Regions from separate parts of the Comamonas sp. SY3 genome, predicted to be linked through region 2. Evidence: riboswitches for the same ligand, from Rfam matches in the RefSeq annotation. Region 2 holds a riboswitch; the other holds the start of a gene.
What was found. A riboswitch is a leader RNA that binds a small molecule or an ion and turns the genes downstream of it on or off. The one in region 2 is predicted to bind S-adenosylhomocysteine.

Region 1 (9,291 bases), on a different contig from region 2:
GGCCAGAAAGGCCTGCAGGTCCGCTTCCGGGCTGCGCGCTTGCGGATGCATCTCCGGATAGGCGGCCACTTCGATGTGGAAATCCTGGCCGAATTCGTCGCGGATAAACGTCACCAAATCGCTGGCGTAGTGGAACTCACCGCCCAGGCCGTAGCCACTGGGCAGGTCGCCGCGCAAGGCCACCAGGCGCTTGACGCCCATGTCCTTGAGCTGCTGCAGCTGCGCGCGCACCGTTTGTTTAGTGGCGCCCACACAAGAGAAGTGCGAAGCCGCATCCACGCCCTCGTCGAGGATGGCCTTGACCACGCCAAAGGTGCCCTCTTGCGTGGAGCCGCCCGCGCCATAAGTGACCGAGCAAAACTGGGGCTTGCGCGCATACAGCGCCTGGCGCACCACGCGCAGCTTCTCAGCGCCTTCGGGCGTCTTGGGCGGGAAAAATTCAAAACTGATCGGAAAAGACATCGGCGTCTCCAGGTCCTCAACACTTAACGTTCGTTGCGCTTTTTCTGCTTCGAGCGCGCGGGCCCCGGCTGTCCAAAACTGGCCGCTTCGGGGTCCACGTACAGCTCCTGCAGATCACGCTTGGCACGCATATCGGCACGCGAGGGGCGCTTGGCAGCGGCCTTTTTCGCAGGCGCTGCAGGGGCATCCGCACTGGCATCGGCAGCTGCAGGCACGGGCGCCTTGACGACCGCGCCTTGCTGGGCATGCACAAAGAACTCATGGTTGCCGTCGCCGCCATCAATGGCCGAATCCATCCATTGCTTGACCTCCAGGCCCAGCTCGGCGAGGCAGGCGCGGATGCGCTGTTCCACCTCGGCATACAAGGCCTTGTCGCGCACAATGCCGCCCTTGCCAATCTGGCCGGGCTGCAGCTCGAACTGGGGCTTGACCAGCATCAGCAGCTGGCCGCCAGGCTTGAGCACGCTCACCATCGCTGGCAGCACCAAGGTCAGCGAGATGAAGGACAGATCGCCGGTGACAAAGTCAAACTCGGGGCGGATATCGATGTTCTCGGTACCGGGTCGGCGGCGGCGCTCGACGGGGGCCGTGCCCTCCGCCTTGGCGCGCTGCTTGGCACTGCGCTCAGCCTTGAAGTCCTCGATCTCCTGCTCTTTGGCGTCCTGGCTATCGTCGTATTCGTCATCGACCTGGCCGCCATTGCGCATCCAGGCATAAGGGGCCACCGGCTGGGTGTCGTTGTCCTCTTCTTCCAGCACGATCTCGGTCAAGGCCAGATCGCAGGCCGCTTCCAGGGATTCAGGCGTCAGCGCGCGGGCATTGAAGCCCTCGACACAGACCACGCGCTCATCGGCGCGCAGGCGCTCATGCAGTTGGCCCGTACCCACATCAACACCGATCACCTGCCGGGCACCCGCCTGCAGCAGGCAGTCGGTAAAGCCACCGGTGCTCTGGCCCACGTCCAGGCAGCGCAGGTCCTTGACCACCAGGCCGGTCGCCGCCAACGCGCCTTCCAGCTTGAGGCCGCCACGCGAGATGTACTTGGCTTCCGAGTCATCGAGCAGCTCCACATCGGCGCCTGCTGGAATCTCGTCACCGTTCTTGGCCACCTTGATCCAGGGGGCCAGCGAGGTGGTGCGCCACTGCACACCCGCAGCAATCAGGCGCTGCGCCTGCGAGCGGGTCGACGCCAGGCCCGTTTCCACCAAAAACACATCTGCGCGCATGCGCGTTCCTTCAATCAAAACGACCGGCCGGCCCGCCAGGCGGGGCAGCCAGTCTTCACAACAAATGCCCTAGGGACCCTCTGCAAAACTCCCTGCCGTGGTCTGAACGCGGGCTCGGGCAATCCGCTTCGTTGTCTTCCTTGCCAATAGCTACGGCTATTGACTGCAAAAGACGCCTTGCGTCTCATCCCGATCCGCGTCCATCCCGCTTGGCGAGGGTTTTGCAGAGGATCCCTAGAGGGCTGCAGCGCCAGGCGGCACACAAGGGTGTCACCAGGCGCTGCCCCAGAGGCGCCAAGACGGCCCATGAGACGAGGCGCAAAGCCGCAGGCAGTACAAGCGTACGACAAGGCGAAGCAACGACGTATCAGGGGCCGTATTAGCGGCTCCTGGCTTAGTAGCGGTAGGTTTCGGGCTTGTAAGGGCCTTCCTTCTTCACGCCGATGTAGTCCGCTTGCGCCTGGGTCAGTTCGGTCAGTTGGGCGCCGACCTTCTTCAGGTGCAGGCGTGCGACCTTCTCGTCCAGCACCTTGGGCAGCACATAAACCTTGCCCACTTCGTAGGCGTCGGGGCGGGTGAACAGCTCGATCTGCGCCAGGGTCTGGTTGGCAAAGGAGTTGGACATCACAAAGCTGGGGTGGCCGGTGGCGCAACCCAGGTTCACCAGGCGGCCCTTGGCCAGCAGGATGATCTTCTTGCCATCGGGGAAGGTGATGTGGTCGACTTGCGGCTTGATCTCTTCCCACTCGTACTTCTCGATCGATGCGACATCGATTTCGTTGTCGAAGTGACCGATGTTGCAGACGATGGCCTCGTCCTTCATCGCGACCATGTGCTCGTGGCGGATGATGTCCTTGTTGCCGGTGGTGGTCACGAAGATGTCGCACTTGTCAGCAGCGTACTCCATGGTCACGACCTTGTAGCCTTCCATCGCGGCCTGCAGGGCGTTGATCGGGTCGATCTCGGTCACCCAGACCTGGGCGCGCAGCGCAGTCAGCGCCTGGGCGCAGCCCTTGCCCACGTCACCGTAGCCAGCGACCACGGCCACCTTGCCGGCGATCATCACATCGGTTGCGCGCTTGATGCCGTCCACCAGCGATTCGCGGCAGCCGTAGAGGTTGTCGAACTTGGACTTGGTCACCGAGTCGTTGACGTTGATCGCGCGGAACAGCAGCGAGCCGTTGGCCGACATTTCGTTCAGGCGGTGCACGCCGGTGGTGGTCTCTTCGGTCACGCCCAGAATCTGGGCCGACTTGCGGCTGTACCAGGTCGGATCGACGGCCAGCTTGGCCTTGATCGCAGCAAACACGATCTTCTCTTCTTCGCTGCCGGGGTTGGCCAGCACGGAGAGGTCCTTCTCGGCCTTCTTGCCCAGGTGCATCAGCATCGTCGCATCGCCGCCGTCGTCCAGGATCATGTTCGGGCCTTCGCCTTCGGTGCCCTTGGCGCCGAATTCAAAGATCGCGTGGGTGTAATCCCAGTAGTCCTTCAGCGACTCGCCCTTGATCGCGTACACGGGCACGCCGGTTTCGGCGATGGCGGCAGCGGCGTGGTCCTGGGTCGAGAAGATGTTGCACGATGCCCAGCGCACTTGGGCACCCAGGGCCGTCAGCGTCTCGATCAGCACGGCGGTCTGGATGGTCATGTGCAGCGAGCCGGTGATGCGCGCGCCCTTCAAGGGCTGGGCAGCAGCGAACTCTTCACGCACGGCCATCAGGCCAGGCATTTCGGTTTCGGCAATCTTGATTTCCTTGCGGCCCCAAGCGGCCAGGGAAATATCGGTAATCGCAGAGTCAGCGGGATTGAAGCGAACAGCAGCGTTCATGGTTTTCTCCAAAAATTGAATGAAAAACCACGTTCCGCGGAAGAAGGGGAAAGACCATCTCACCGCACAGAAAGCGTGGGTGAGCGTCGTTGCGAGATGAAATCCGAGCCTCACGCCCCGTGGTGGTCTGGCGCCTGCCAGACTGGGAAACGCTGCAACGCTCCTCGGATGGAGTGCGATTATAAGGGCATCAGCCCTGTAACCCCACCAGGCGGTAGCCCACTTGCAACTCGGTGAGCAGATGCCGGGGCTGGGCCGGCTCGGCCTCGATCTTCTGGCGCAGGTTGGCCATGTGCACGCGCAGGTAATGCGGCCGGTCCAGGTACTCCGGCCCCCAGACCTGCAGCAGCAACTGGCGGTGCGTCAGCACCCGGCCCTGGCCGGCAATCAGCGCCGCCAGCAGCCGGAACTCGATAGGGGTCAGGTGCACGGCCACGCCCGCCTGGCGCACCTCATGCGTGGCCAGGTCCACCTCCACATCGCCAAAACGCACCGTGCTGCCGGGCTTGTCGCCCCCGCTGCGCTGGCCCCGGCGCAGCATCACGCGCAGCCGCGCCAGCAACTCGGGCACGCCAAAGGGTTTGCTCAGGTAGTCATCGGCGCCAGCGTCCAGTGCGGCCACCTTTTCCTCTTCCTGGTCGCGGGCCGAGAGCACCAGCACCGGCAGCCCACTCCAGCCGCGCAGCTCGGTGATCAAGGTCTTGCCATCGGCATCGGGCAGGCCCAGGTCCAGCACCAGCGCATCGGGCTGGCGGCTGGCCGCCTCGATCAGACCGCGCCGGGCGCTGTCGGCTTCAAAGACCTGCCAGCCTTCGTCCTCCATGGCCAGACGCACAAAGCGGCGGATATTGGGATCGTCGTCCACCAGGAGGATGCGGGGGGCTGCAAGCGTCATGCGCCCGATTGTGACAAAAAACCGGGGTGGTTTGCGCCTGTGTACCGAGAGGAAGCGGGCACTTCGCTACACTTCAGCACCCTGGCACTGCCGCTGCACTGCCGCCTGCCCCATGTTTGCAAGCCCACCTTCTTCCCCTCCACAGACCCAAGGCTGGTGCCCTGGCGCCTGGCAGCCCATGGCCTCCGGCGATGGGCTGGTGGTGCGGGTGCGGCCGCCGCTGGGCAGGCTGTCGGCCGCGCAGGCACTGCGTCTGGCCGAGCTGGCAGAGGCGCATGGCGCCGGCCTGCTGGAGCTCACCAGCCGCGCCAATATCCAGCTGCGCGGCGTGGCCCCCGATCAGCACAGCAGCCTGCTCGATGCGCTGGCCGCCCAGGGCCTGCTGGACCCAGACGCGCGCCAGGAGCAGCTGCGCAACCTGGTCATCGACCCGCTGTGCGCACCCGATGACGGCGTGCTGGCACTGGCCGAGGCACTGCAGCAGGCGCTGGTGGCCGACACAGCGCTGGATGGCCTGCCCGCCAAGTTTGGCTTCTCGCTGGCCAGTGGCCGCCATGGTGGCCTGGCCGAGGTGGCCGCCGATGTGCAGCTGGTGCGCGATGGCACCCAGGGCTGGCGGCTGCAGGTGCCCGGCCAGCCCGTCGCCTGGCAGGCGGACAGCGCACCCCTCACCGTGCAAGCCGCGCTGGTACTGGCCCGCTGGTGCGCCGCCCAGGCCCGCGCACGGCGTGCGGCGGGTGAACACCCGGGCCGCCTGCCCCAGCTGCTGCGCCAGGCGCAGGCCCAGCCAGGCGCATGGCCGCTCTTGGCCTTGCCCGCTGGCCTGCGCGAAGTCCCCTGTTATCTGCCTGCCGATGGCAGCCCAGCACCTGGCTGGCAATGCGGCCTGGGCCTCTTGGTGGCCGCGCCGCTGGGCCGGGTCACTGCCGGCGCATTGGCGCGCCTGGCCCGCAGCGGCATCCGCAGCCTGCGGCTGACCCCCTGGCGCATGCTGCTGGTCGAAGGCCTGGCGCCTTCCGGCAGCGCAGTGCTGGCAGCGGCAGGCCTGGACGACCCCGCGCACTGGATCCGCGATCCGCAAGATGCCCGCCTGCGCGTGTCGGCCTGCAGTGGCGCGCCCGGCTGCCGCCAGGCGCTGGCGCCTACGCAGGATCTGGCGCTGGCGCTGGCCCCCCATGTGCCCGATGGCGCGCACCTGCATGTCTCGGGCTGCGCCAAGGGCTGTGCACGCCAGCTGCCGTCGACCGTGACCTTGGTGGCGCAAGCGGGCCCGGATGGGCCCGTGTTTGGCTACGCCCGCGATGCGACGGCCCAGGCCGCCCCCGATTCCCGCTGGAGCGCGCGCAGTCTGCGCGACAATCCCGGGCTGATGTTTGAAGAAATCTGATGGTTCATACCTACGAAACCAATGGCGCCGAGATCTATCGGCAGTCTTTCGCCACCATTCGCCGCGAGGCCGACCTGCAGCGCTTTACCCCCGGTGAGGAGCGCGTAACGGTACGCATGATCCATGCCGCCGGCATGGTCGAGCTGGCCGCGCATGTGCAGTTCTCCGCCGGTGTCGTGGCCGCCGGCCAGCGCGCGCTGGAAGCGGGCGCTCCCGTGCTCTGCGATGTGCGCATGGTCAGCGAAGGCATTACCCGCTCGCGCCTGCCCGCAGGCAATCCGGTCATCTGCACCCTGCACGAGCCCGGTGTGGCCGAGCTGGCGCAGAAGATGAACAACACCCGCAGCGCCGCTGCGCTGGAGCTGTGGCGCCCGCACTTGGCCGGCGCCGTCGTGGCGATTGGCAATGCGCCGACCGCCCTCTTCCACCTGCTCAACATGCTGCAGGACCCGGGCTGCCCTCGCCCAGCGGCCATCATCGGCTGCCCGGTGGGCTTTATTGGCGCAGCCGAATCCAAGCAGGCGCTGATGCAGGACCTGCCGGTGCCTTCGATGATCGTGCGCGGCCGCCTGGGCGGCTCGGCGATGACCGTGGCCGCCGTCAATGCGATGGCCAGCCATGTTGAATAAGTCCCACCTGGCCGCCCCGGGCCTCATCTGCGTAGGCCTGGGCCCGGGCGACCCCGAGCTGATGAGCATCAAGGCCGACCGCCTGGTGCGTGGCGCCCGCCATGTGGCCTTTTTCCGCAAAAAAGGCCGGCCCGGCAAGGCCCGCCAGCTGGTCGAGGGCATGCTCAGCAGCGAGGCCGCCGAGTACCCGATGGAGTACCCGGTGACCACCGAGATCCCGGTGGACAGCCCCGCCTATGTGCAGCAGCTGGCGCAGTTCTACGATGACTGGTGCCTGCGCCTGGCCGCGCTGGCCAAGCAGGAGCAGGTGGTGGTGCTCTGCGAGGGCGACCCCTTTCTCTACGGCTCCTTCATGCACCTCTACACCCGGCTGCGCGCGCGCGGCGATGTGGACCTGCAGGTGGTGCCCGGCATCCCCGGCATGGTGGGCTGCTGGCATGCCACCGGTGAGCCCATCACCTGGGGTGACGATGTGCTGAGCGTGATGACCGGCACCCTGTCCGAAGACGAGCTGGTGCGCCGCATGGACACGGCCGATGCGCTGGTGGTGATGAAGGTGGGCCGCAACCTGCCCCGCATCCGCCGCGCACTGGCCCGCGCAGGCCGGGCCGATGCTGCCTGGCTGGTGCAAAACGGCACCACCGAGCAGCAGCAGGTGGCGCGCCTCTCAGACGTGGGCGACGAGGTCTGCCCCTACTTTGCGATCGTGCTGGTGCATGGCCAGGGCCGCCGCCCGGAGGCCGCATGGTAGGCCGCGGCCAGCTGACCATTGCCGGCCTGGGCCCCGGCGGCCTGGAACAGATCACGCCCGCCGTGCTGCAGGCCTTGCTGGCGGCCGACGCGGTCGTGGGCTACTTTCCCTATGTGGCGCGTGCGCAGGCCCTGGTGGCGCAGAGCGCGCCGGCGGGCAGCCGCCAGCCCCAATGGCTCGCGTCGGACAACCGGGTGGAGCTGGAACGCGCCCAGCAGGCGCTGGAACTGGCAGCCCAGGGCCGCCAGGTCGTCGTGGTCTCTTCCGGTGACCCGGGTGTGTTCGCGATGGCATCGGCGGTGTTTGAAGCCTTGGAGCGCGCGCCAGGTGCGCAGGCCGAGCGCTGGCTGGCGCTGGATGTGCAGGTACTGCCCGGCGTTACCGCGATGCTGGCCGCCGCCGCCCGCGCAGGCGCGCCGCTGGGCCATGATTTTTGCTGCATCAATCTGTCGGACAACCTCAAGCCCTGGCCGGTGATTGCCCGCCGCGTGGCACTGGCGGCCGAGGCCGATTTTGCGATGGCCTTCTACAACCCGCGCTCGCACAGCCGGCCCGAGGGCTTCAACCGCCTGCTGGCCCTGCTGCGCGCGCATTGCGAGCCCGAGCGGCTGCTGGTGTTTGCCCGCGCCGTCTCCACGCCCGAGGAATCGCTGCAGGTCTGCAGCCTGGCCGAGGCCCAGCCCGAGATGGCCGATATGCGCACCGTCGTGCTGGTGGGCAACCGCCTCACCCGCCGCGTGGGGCGCTACACCTACACGCCGCGCTATTACGGTGATGTGGACGGCAAGGCGCCATGACGGAGCCAATGCATGACCGCCGCCACGCTGTCGGTGCGCGGCCGCAGCGGCAGTGCCGGGCGCTGCACCATCACGACCGGCAGGCCCAGCGCACGGGCAGCGTCGATCTTGCCCTGCGTGGCGGAGCCGCCGGCATTCTTGGCCACCAGCCAGGCGATGCCGTGCTGCTGCAGCAAGGCCAGGTCGTCTGCCATGCTGAAAGGTCCCCGGCCCAGCACCACCGTATGCCGGGGCAGCGGCAAGCTGCCGGGCTGGGGTGCATCGACCAGGCGCAACAGGTAATGGTGCTGCGGGCAGGCGGCAAAGGCATCGAGCTGTTTGCGCCCCACGGCCAGAAACACCCGGCTGGGCGCCTGGGGCAGCGCGCTGGCGGCAGCGGCCATGCTGGCGACGTCGGTCCAGCGGTCGCCGGGCTGCGCCTGCCAGGGCGCGCGCTCCAGCGCCAGCAAGGGCGTGCCGGTGGCTTCGCAGGCCGCGCAGGCGTTGCGGCTCATCTGCGCAGCAAAGGGATGGGTGGCATCCACCACATGGCTGATGCCCTGGGTGCGGATAAAGTCCGCCAGGCCCTGGGCCCCGCCAAAGCCGCCGCTGCGTGTGGGCAGCGGCTGGGCCAGTGGTTGCTGGGTGACCCCGGCATACGAGAAGCAGGCCCGCACACCCGCCTGGTGCAGGGCCTGGGCCAACTCGCTGGCGCCGCTGGTGCCGCCCAGCAGGAGAACATGCGTCATGACTGATCCCTGGTTGACGTTGATAGGTCTGAACGAGGATGGATTGTCAGGCCTCAGCGCAGCGGCTCAGCTGGCATTGGACCAGGCTGAGCTGGTATTTGGCGGCCCCCGCCATCTGCAGCTGGCCGCCATCGATGCGCGTGGCCGCCCCTGGCCCCAGCCTTTTGATGTGGCCCCGGTGCTGGCCGCGCGGGGCCGGCGGGTGGTGGTGCTGGCCTCGGGCGACCCCTTCTGGCATGGCGTGGGCGGCAGCCTGGCCGCGCATCTGCAGCCTGATGAGTGGCGCTGCCATGCCCAGCCCTCGACTTTTTCACTGGTTGCCGCCCGCCTGGGCTGGCGGCTGGAAGCCTGCGACTGCCTGGGCCTGCATGCCAGCCCCATTGCGCAGCTGCTGCCCCGCCTGGCGCCTGGCCGCCAGCTGATCACCCTGCTGCGCGATGGCGACGCCGTGCGGCAGCTGGCCGATTGGCTGCGCGAGGAAGGCTGGGGCCAGAGCCCCTTGTGGGTGATGGAGGCCGTGGGCGGCCCGCGCGAGCGCTGCCGCATGCTGCGCGCCGATGAGGCCGCCACTGCGTTGCAGGCCGACCCGGC
Region 2 (9,291 bases):
CTCGACCTCCTGCAGGTAGCGGTCCTTGTTCTCGCCGAGCAGGCTCTGGGCTACGCTCACACTGCGCGAGGCATCGGGCACATAGAGCACCGGACCATCGTACTTGGGGGCAATCTTCACGGCGGTATGCACGCGCGAGCAAGTAGCGCCGCCAATCAGCAGCGGGATCTTCTTGACACGGAAATAGTCGTCCTTGTGCATCTCGCCGGCCACGTACTGCATCTCTTCCAGGCTGGGCGTGATCAGACCCGACAGGCCGATGATGTCGGCGCCCTCGGCCTTGGCCCGGGCCAGGATCTCGTGGCAGGGCACCATCACGCCCATGTTGATGACCTCGAAGTTATTGCACTGCAGTACCACGGTGACGATGTTCTTGCCGATGTCATGCACATCGCCCTTGACGGTGGCGATAACGATCTTGCCCTTGCTCGAGACATCCATGCCAGCCGCTTCCTGCTGGCGCTTTTCCTCCTCGATGTAGGGCACCAGGTGGGCGACGGCCTGCTTCATCACGCGGGCCGACTTGACCACCTGGGGCAGGAACATCTTGCCGGCGCCAAACAGGTCGCCGACGATGTTCATGCCGTCCATCAGCGGCCCTTCGATCACATGCAGCGGGCGGCCACCGCCTTGCACGACGATCTGCTGGTAGGCCTCTTCGGTGTCTTCGGTGATGAAGTCGGTGATGCCATGCACCAGCGCATGCGACAGGCGCTCGTTCACGGTCTTCGGGCTCTCGGGCGTGCCGCGCCACTCCAGCTTCTTGCTGTCGTCCTTGGCGCCGCTCTTGGCGCTGTCAGCCACTTCCACCAGGCGCTCGCCGGCGTCGGGACGGCGGTTCAGCACCACGTCCTCGACGCGCTCGCGCAGCACCGGCTCCAGGTCGTCATAGACGCCGACCATGCCGGCGTTGACAATGCCCATGTCCATGCCCGCCTGGATCGCGTGGTAGAGGAACACAGTGTGGATCGCCTCACGCACCGGGTCGTTGCCACGGAACGAGAACGACACGTTGGACACGCCGCCGCTCACCTTGGCGCCGGGCAGGTTCTGCTTGATCCAGCGCGTCGCCTCGATGAAGTCCACGCCATAGTTGTTGTGCTCTTCGATGCCGGTGGCCACGGCGAAGATGTTGGGGTCGAAGATGATGTCCTCGGGCGGGAAACCCACCTCATCGACCAGGATGCGGTAGGCGCGCTCGCAGATCTCGATCTTGCGCTCGTAGGTGTCGGCCTGGCCTTTTTCGTCAAAGGCCATGACCACGGCCGCCGCGCCATAGCGCTTGACCAGACGCGCATGCTTCTTGAACTCGTCCACCCCCTCCTTCATCGAGATGGAGTTGACGATGCCCTTGCCCTGGATGCAGCGCAGGCCCGCCTCGATCACCTCCCATTTGGAGCTGTCGACCATGATGGGCACGCGGGCGATGTCGGGCTCGGAGGCGATCAGGTTCAGAAAACGCACCATCGCCGCCTTGCTGTCGAGCATGGCCTCGTCCATGTTCACGTCGATCACCTGGGCGCCGTTTTCCACCTGCTGGCGCGCAACGGCCAGCGCTTCTTCGTACTGCTCGTTCAGGATCAGGCGCGCAAAGGCCTTGGAGCCCGTCACGTTGGTGCGCTCGCCGACGTTGACAAACAGGCTGTCCTCGCCAACAAACACGGGCTCCAGGCCCGACAGGCGCATGGGAGGAACGGAAACGGGGGCAGCAGACGCGGACATGGGGCTCACCTGTAAAAACCAGAAAACAGAGACAGAACAGGTGAGCGCCGTTGATGCGGGCCATGCGAAATGAGCCCGTCGACCTGCCCCAAGCCTGACAGGCCTGTGGTGGTTACCACTGGCCAGCTGCAGCGCTCCTTGGAACAAGGCCCTGCATTTTAAGCCAGCCCAAGCGCGTAAGCACAGGCGGGGGGACTTGTCCATAGCCATAAACACCACTCACGAACGTTGGTTATAGCCTTATTAAATTAAACGATGCATCAGCTTTCACCCATATTGCAGCACTTTGCTGGCAACCTGCGTGAACGTCTACGCAACGCCGGCTTTCTGTGTTCAACCAGGTCAAGGCCTGCGATTTGAGGAGAATTCCCTTGCATCTGAGTTTCGGTGCTTATTACACGCTGATCTTTGCCGTCCTCGTGCTCTTGCTGGGCAAGCTGCTGACGCGGCACATCCGCTTTCTGCGTGACTTCAACATCCCCGAGCCAGTCTCTGGCGGCCTGGTGGTCGCGGCCATCATCTTTGCGCTGCACCAGGCCACCGGTCTGACGCTGGCCTTTGCCAGCGGCATGCAGACCACCTTCATGCTGGTGTTCTTCTCGTCGATCGGGCTGAGCGCCAACTTTGCCAAGCTCCGTGAGGGCGGCATGGGCCTGGTGGTGTTTCTGGGCGTGATCGTTGCCTTTATCTTTGTGCAAAACGGCGTGGGCGTCGGCCTGGCCACGTTGCTGGGGCTGGACCCGCTGATTGGCCTGGTCGCAGGCTCGATCACCCTGCTGGGCGGCCACGGCACTGCGGGCGCCTGGGGTTCGGTGCTGGAGAACCAATACGGCCTGAGCGGTGCCACCGCGTTGGGCATTGCCTGCGCCACCTTTGGCCTGGTCATTGGCGGCCTGCTCGGCGGCCCGTTGGCCAAGCGCTTGATCACCCGCCACCAGCTGGCCCAGCCACGCAACCTGGCAGAGGCGCAAACCGGCGCGCACGGCAGCGCCAGCGAAGGCACGGAGCCTGCCAACTTTGAAACGCCCAATACCGCCCCGCGCCTGATCACGGCCGAGGCGGCCATCGAGACCCTGGCACTGTTTGCCGGTTGCCTGGCCTTTGCCGAGTTCATGACCAGCGCCACCCAGGGCACCAAGCTGCAGCTGCCCACCTTTGTCTGGGCGCTGGGCGGCGGCGTGGTGATCCGCAATGTGCTCGACTATGGTTTTGGCTTCAAGGTGTTTGACCGCGCCATCGATGTGTTCGGCAACGCCGGCCTGTCGATCTACCTGGCCATTGCGCTGCTGTCGCTCAAGCTGTGGGAGCTGGCCGATCTGGCCGGGCCGCTGATGCTCATCCTGGCCGTGCAGACCGTGGCACTGGCGCTGTTTGCCGTCTTCGTCACCTTCCGCACGATGGGCCGCAACTACGATGCGGCCGTGCTGGCCGCCGGCCACTGCGGCTTTGGCATGGGCGCCACGCCCACCGCCGTCGCCAACATGCAGGCCATCACCAGCCAGTACGGCCCGTCGCACAAGGCCTTTCTGATCGTGCCGCTGGTGGGCGCGTTCTTTATCGACATCATCAACGCCTTTGTGCTGCAGCTGATGATTGCCTGGATTCGCTAAGCGCGGCCATGTAGAAATGAGAAACGGGGCGTCGTGGTGACACGGCGCCCCGTTGTGCTTTTATGGCTGGGTCACTGCGCCGATTGCGGCAGGCCAAACAGACGGTCGAATGACCAGTTGAACACAAAGGTGTAGACCAGGAAGAACAGCAGCAGGCCGATGTCCATCACCAGGGCTTCCCAGAGGCTGACGTCAAACCACCAGGCAAACAGCGGCACGAGCATGAAGACGAGGCCCCCTTCCATGCCCAGCGCATGCGCAATGCGGCGGCCCAGGCCGCGCCCGCGGGTGGGCTGGGTGGCTTCCCAGCGCTCGAACAGATGGTTCCAGACGACATTCCACACAATCGCGATGGCCGACGATGCAGCGGCCACCACGCCCGAGTGCGCTGCGCCCTGGCCGGACAAGGCCGACAGGCCTGCCGTGGCGGCCACAATCGCAATTGCTTCGTACAAGGCCACATAGACCACGCGCCGCATCGGCCCCTGCAGGGACCAGGGGCTGTTCTGTATTTTTTGAACTGACATGGGGCGCTATCTTATGTGTCACGAACTGATAACATAAGTCAGAATCTTTCAGAAAAACTGATATATCAATGCGCAGCGCTTTTGCCCCGTTCGACTCCGACACTATCCAGACCTTGCTGGCCGTGCTCGACCATGGCAGCTTTTCGGCCTCCGCCCGGGCGCTGGGCAAGGTGCCCTCGGCCGTCAGCATGCAGATCGCCCAGCTCGAGGCCGAGCTGCAGATGCCGCTGTTTGCCCGCGACGGCCGCGAGCCCCGGCCGCTGCCCGCCGCGCTGGCCCTGGAGCCGCAGGCGCGCCTGTTGGCCGCGCAGCTGCAGCAGCTCAATGCCCATGCGCTGGCGCTGGAGCAAGGGCTGGAATCACGGCTGACCTTGGCGATCGCGCCGGAGTTGCTGTCCGCCCCCTGGGCCGCGCCGCTGGCCGCGCTCGCGCAGGAATACCCGCAGCTGGCCATCGAAGTGCTCACCGCTCCCCAGGCCGATGCGCTGACCATGCTGCACAGCGGCCGTGCGCAGCTGGCGCTGGTGTTTGAGCGGCCCAGCCTCGATGGCCGCGAAGGCTTTCAGGAAGTGGCGACCGAGACCTTGCTGGCCGTCATCGCCCCCAGCCACCCGCTGATGCAGTCGCTGCACCAGGGGCCGCTACCGGATGAGCCGGCCCGGCCCCAGCTGCGCGAGCACCACCTGACCAATACCCGGCAGATCATCGTTGCCAGCCGCGACTGGACGCTGGACCCTGAGCGCCTGGTCTATGCCCGCGATGTCTGGCGCACCGACAACCATGTGGCCGCGTTGCAGATGGTCAGCGCCGGCATTGGCTGGGGCTGGCTGCCCCAGCCGCTGGTGGCGCCGCTGCTGCAATCGGGCGCGCTGGTGGCGATGGAGTTTGCCAACCTCAGCAATGGCGCACAGCTCTATGTGGACGTGGTCTGGTCCAAGGAGCACCCGATGGGCCTGGCCGCCAAGCGCTTTGTGGCGCTGGTGCAGGCCGCCGCTTCGCCAACCCCTTAAGTGCCCGGGGCCTGCTGCGGTGCAGCCGGGGCGGGCGGCAGATCGCGCACATGGATGTCCATCTGCGGGAAGGCCACTGCAATGCCGGCCGCCTTCAGGCGGGCATTGATGCTGCGGTTGAGGTCGTTGCGCACCGGCAGGCGGTCGTCCACCGCGCCCACGTAGACGCGCAGCTCGAACTTCTGGCCCTGGCCTTCGAGCGCCATGAACCAGCAGTTGGCCTCGGGCTCGCGCAGCACCTTGGGGTGCTCGGCCGCAATCGCCAGCAGCATGCGCTGCACCTCGGCCGGGTCGCTGCCATGGGCCACGGACACATCGATGATCAGACGGGTCACATCGTCGCTCAAGGTCCAGTTGGTCACCTGGCCGGTGATGAAGGTCTTGTTCGGGATGACGATTTCCTGGTTGTCGAAATCGAGCACCGTGGTCGCACGGGTGCGGATGCGCGTGACGGTGCCGGTGTGCTGGTTGATGGTGATCACATCGCCGACCCGGAAGGGCCGCTCGACCAGCAGGATCAGCCCCGAGACGAAGTTCGCAAAGATCTCCTGCAGACCAAAACCCAGACCCACGGTCAGTGCGGCAGCCATCCACTGCAGCTGGCTCCAGCGCAGCCCCAGCAACGACAGCGCACTCACGGTGCCGGCAATGGTGATGCCGTAGCGCGCAAGGGTCGCCATCGTGTAGCGGTCCGAGCTGCTGACCCGGCGCGTGCTGGAGAACACCACCTCGACCAGGCCCGGCAGGTTGCGCGTCAGGCTGAAGGTCATCAGCAGAATCAGCGCGCCGATCAGCAGATCCATCAGGCTCACCGGTGCGGGGCGGGCGATGCCGCTGGCCTCGGTATTGGTGGTGTACCAAAGCACCACACCCTCAAAGCGCAGCAGCGCCGGCAGCACCGGCGACCAGGCATAGACCAGGCTCAGCGCCACCAGCACCCGCTGGAGCAGGCCCAGCAGGCGGTGCGCCTGCGTGCTCACCGTCACCAGCGCCATCTGGCTTTGCTCATCGGTGGCATTGCTGTTGGCGGTGGCGGGGGTGCCTGTGGCGGCATCGGCCACTGCTGCCGCATTGGCCGCCTGGCGCTGCAGCGCAGCCGCACGCAGGCGGTTGAGCGCCAGCCGGCGCTCGCCCAGCAGCAGCCAGCGCCGCAGCAGGCTGACCAGCACCTCCGCTGCCGCCAGGAACACAAAGCTGCTCAGCAGCGCCTGGATCACTTCGGTGGCGGTGTAGACATAGCCCAGCCCGATGCCGGCCAGGGTGACGGCCAGCACCAGCATCACCGCCACGCTCACCACCTGGCTCCAACGCAGCCCCGGGCGCTGCTTGAGCAGGCTTTGGCGCAGGTAGCGGAAGGCCATCCAGGCCAGGCCCAGGGTCAGCACCAGCAGGCACATGCGGCCCCAGGTGCTGATGGCCGTGTCGTCGTGGCTGAAAAAAGCCAGACCGCCCAGCAGATCGATGGGCACAATCAGCCAGGTGGCGCGCAGCACCATCTGGCGCAGCACCTGCACGCGCTCGCGCGGCCAGCCAAAGTGCGCCACCGCGAGGCCGCAGGGGCGGAACAGCACGTTCAGCAAGGTCACGACAAACACAAAGGCGCTCAGCTGCTCCAGCGCCTGGCCCAGCGGCTCCAGCGCCACCGGCGCCGCCGCCGATTGCAGCAGGGTGCCCAGCGCGGCGGTCGCAAAACTCCAGGGCAGCGCATACAGCAGGCTCCAGCCCAGCGCCATCAAGGTCAGGCCAAAGTGGTCCTGCGAGAAGTTGTCCACCCGCAGCGCGATGGCCTGCAGCTTCTGCAACGCATAGCGGCGCAGTCCCAGCAGCAGCAGCACGCCGGCGAAGATGCCGGCATAGGTCCAGATATTGCGCAGCATGCTGTCGCCCAGCACCCGGGCAGTGTTCCACGGCGATGCGCTGGCGCCCTGCTCCAGGCCCGCGCCGTCCGGGCTGCGCAGCACCGAGCGCCACTCGTCCAGCCAGGCACGGCCCATGGCCAGATGGCTGGGGAACCACAGCAACTCCTTGTCCATCACCTGGCGCAGCGCGCTGCCGCTCTTGAGCGTCGACTGCAGCGCAGCATCGGTCTGCTCCAGCACGGCGATGCGCCGCAGCAGCAGCGGCTGGAGCTGGTCGATCAGCGCCGCCTGCTTGGACCACAGCGCGGTGCTTTGGGTGCCGCTGCGCGTGGTCATGCCCGTGTCGCCGCCCCCGCCCACGTTGGCCGTGCCATTGAGGTTGAAGCGCCGCTCGCTGGCGTTGAACAGCGCCAGCCGCAGCTCGGCCAACTGCCGCAAGGTGGCCTTGCGCCGCGCCTGGATGGTGTTGGCCGTCGGAAGCGCCACCCGCTGCTTCCACAGCCACTGGCCCACCGATGCACTGCCGCCCAGGCGCAGGCGCGCCTGCGTGTCGCGCAGCGCAGAGGCCAGCTGGCTCTGGCGGTACTCATCGCTGGCCAGGTCCTGGCGCTCCTGCACCAGGCGGTTGTTGTGCGCGAGGATTTGCTCGGCCAGCGCACTGTTTTGCCGTGCCAGTTCCCGCACGGAAGCGGGCGCCTCGGCCGCATCGTGTTCGGCCGCCTGCGTTTGCTGCACCTGCTGCTCCAGCTGCTGGCGCGCGCGCTCGGCAATGCGCTGGTTCAGCCAGGCCACGCGCGGCGTGCGCTCCAGCAACTCGCGGCGCTGGGTCTGCAGCTGTACATCGAGCTGGCGCTGGCGTGTCTCGATCGTCGATTGTTCTTCCTGGCGCAGCGCCAGCTCCTGCCTGGCGCGGCGGTTCTCAGCACTGCGGCGCAGCTGGCGCGCCTGGGTCAGCGCGCTCGATTCGCCCGGCTCGGCCGCTAGCGGCGTGGCCGTTTCCTGCACCCGTTGCTGCAACGTGGCCAGGTCCGTTCGGCCATTGCCAGGCTGAGCCACCAGGTTCGCCTGTTCGGCCGCCGATTTCTCGATGCCGGACTTGAGCGCGGCGATCGCCTCGCGCTCGTCGGTCAGCAGCTTCTCCAGCACTTCCTGGCTGGCATTGGCAGGCACACGCTCTTCCCAGCGGGCCTGAATCTGACCCAGCTCCAGGTCGCTCAGCGGCGCAGGGGGCGCTGCGGCCGGCGTCTGGACCCGGCTGCGCAGGCGCTCAAGCGATTGCGCAAGCGCATCGGCCTCCTGCTCGGCCGTCGTGGTGGCCTCGCGCTGCGCCTGGATGGCGCGCTCCTCGTCGCTGCCGCTGCTGCTGGACGAGCTGCTCCCCAAGCCCGCCAGCGACGTCAGTGACTGCGCCGACGCCCCCGGCACCCACGGCAGCAGGCAGGCGCACAGCACCAGCCACAGGGCCGGCAACCACCAGCGTGGCAGGCCCTGGCGGGCAGAGAAAGAAAGGGGGGAGGCTTGCATCGGCACAGTGTATCGGTATGCGCCCTGCCCCATGGCTAGGACAAAGGCGCTGCTTGCACCTGATAACAAAGCTTTCAAGCCGGCGGGCGCGGGTCCTGCATCCGGTCAAAAGCCTTGTCGATGTCGTCGGCCTGCAAGGTGGGCTGCACCGGCAGGCGGCCAGCGCGCTGCTGGTCGATCTGCTCCTGCAGGCGCGCAGCGACCTGCAGCAGCACCCGGTGCAGGCCCAGCTGCTGGCGCCGGCTCTGGTCCAGGTGCTCGACGACGGGCTGCAAGGACTGCAGCACCAGCTGGCCGAGCTGCTGCACCGCCAGATCCAGCGGCTGTGGGTGGGCCTGGCGGGCCGGCTGTTGCGGCGGTGCACTGTCCAGCACCGCCTGGCGGATGCCATCGAGCGACTGGCGCACCGCCGTTTGCGCCTGGCCCCACTGCGCCAGCATGTGCTGCAGCTCCGCTTGCGCCGCGCTGGCGCCGCTGTGCCGGGCCTGCTGGGCATCGGCCATCGCGCGGGTGGCGGCCACCAGGTCGACCAGCTGGGTCGTCACCCGGGTGGCGGCATCGGCATTGGCACCGCCGGCGGCCTGCTGGCGCTGGAACTGGGCCTTGATCTCGGCCCAGCGCGCCTGGGCCTGCGCATCGGCGCTGCCGCGCAGCTCGGCGAGCTTGAGCAGGTTTTCCTCGGCGCCGCCGGTCAGCATCTGCGCCTCGCCCTGGTAATGGTCGCTCAGCATCTGCGCCATCTCGGCATCGTTCATCACCGGGGTGATCTTCTCGGCCAGCTTGTTCATGTTGCGGTAGCTGCCCTGCAGCTTGAACGGTGGCTCGGTGCGGTAGTTGTCGTCCTGCGCAGCGCTGTGGATGTACTGCTGGTTGACCTTGAACACCAGCTCGCGCACCTGCAGCATGCGCTGGAGCACGGCCTCCATCTCGCGCAGCTCGGCGGCGGCGTAGTCGTGCGACAGCGCATTGGCCGAGACCTCCTTGCCCTGCACCCGGTCGAGCAGCAGGTACAGGTCCTGCAGGCTGCGCGTGGCCATCG

Region 1: linked by a shared signal. The riboswitch ahead of ahcY (adenosylhomocysteinase) and the one ahead of metH (methionine synthase) in region 2 are both predicted to bind S-adenosylhomocysteine.

Annotation. Positions count from the first base shown of each region.
Region 1 covers NZ_JBGTYN010000007.1:150,384-159,674, reverse strand. Annotated here, with positions in the region: gene metF (methylenetetrahydrofolate reductase [NAD(P)H]) at 1-462, opposite strand, end outside; gene ACCQ08_RS11730 (TlyA family RNA methyltransferase) at 486-1,688, opposite strand; gene ahcY (adenosylhomocysteinase) at 2,083-3,513, opposite strand; S-adenosyl-L-homocysteine riboswitch at 3,588-3,685, opposite strand; gene ACCQ08_RS11720 (response regulator) at 3,704-4,408, opposite strand; gene cobG (precorrin-3B synthase) at 4,521-5,795, shown strand; gene ACCQ08_RS11710 (precorrin-8X methylmutase) at 5,795-6,424, shown strand; gene cobI (precorrin-2 C(20)-methyltransferase) at 6,414-7,175, shown strand; gene cobJ (precorrin-3B C(17)-methyltransferase) at 7,169-7,972, shown strand; gene ACCQ08_RS11695 (cobalt-precorrin-6A reductase) at 7,942-8,700, opposite strand; gene cbiE (precorrin-6y C5,15-methyltransferase (decarboxylating) subunit CbiE) at 8,699-9,291, shown strand, end outside.
Region 2 covers NZ_JBGTYN010000004.1:134,058-143,348, reverse strand. Annotated here, with positions in the region: gene metH (methionine synthase) at 1-1,722, opposite strand, end outside; S-adenosyl-L-homocysteine riboswitch at 1,758-1,868, opposite strand; gene gltS (sodium/glutamate symporter) at 2,094-3,332, shown strand; gene ACCQ08_RS07210 (PACE efflux transporter) at 3,404-3,859, opposite strand; gene ACCQ08_RS07205 (LysR family transcriptional regulator) at 3,928-4,869, shown strand; gene ACCQ08_RS07200 (mechanosensitive ion channel domain-containing protein) at 4,866-8,252, opposite strand; gene ACCQ08_RS07195 (DNA repair ATPase) at 8,327-9,291, opposite strand, start outside.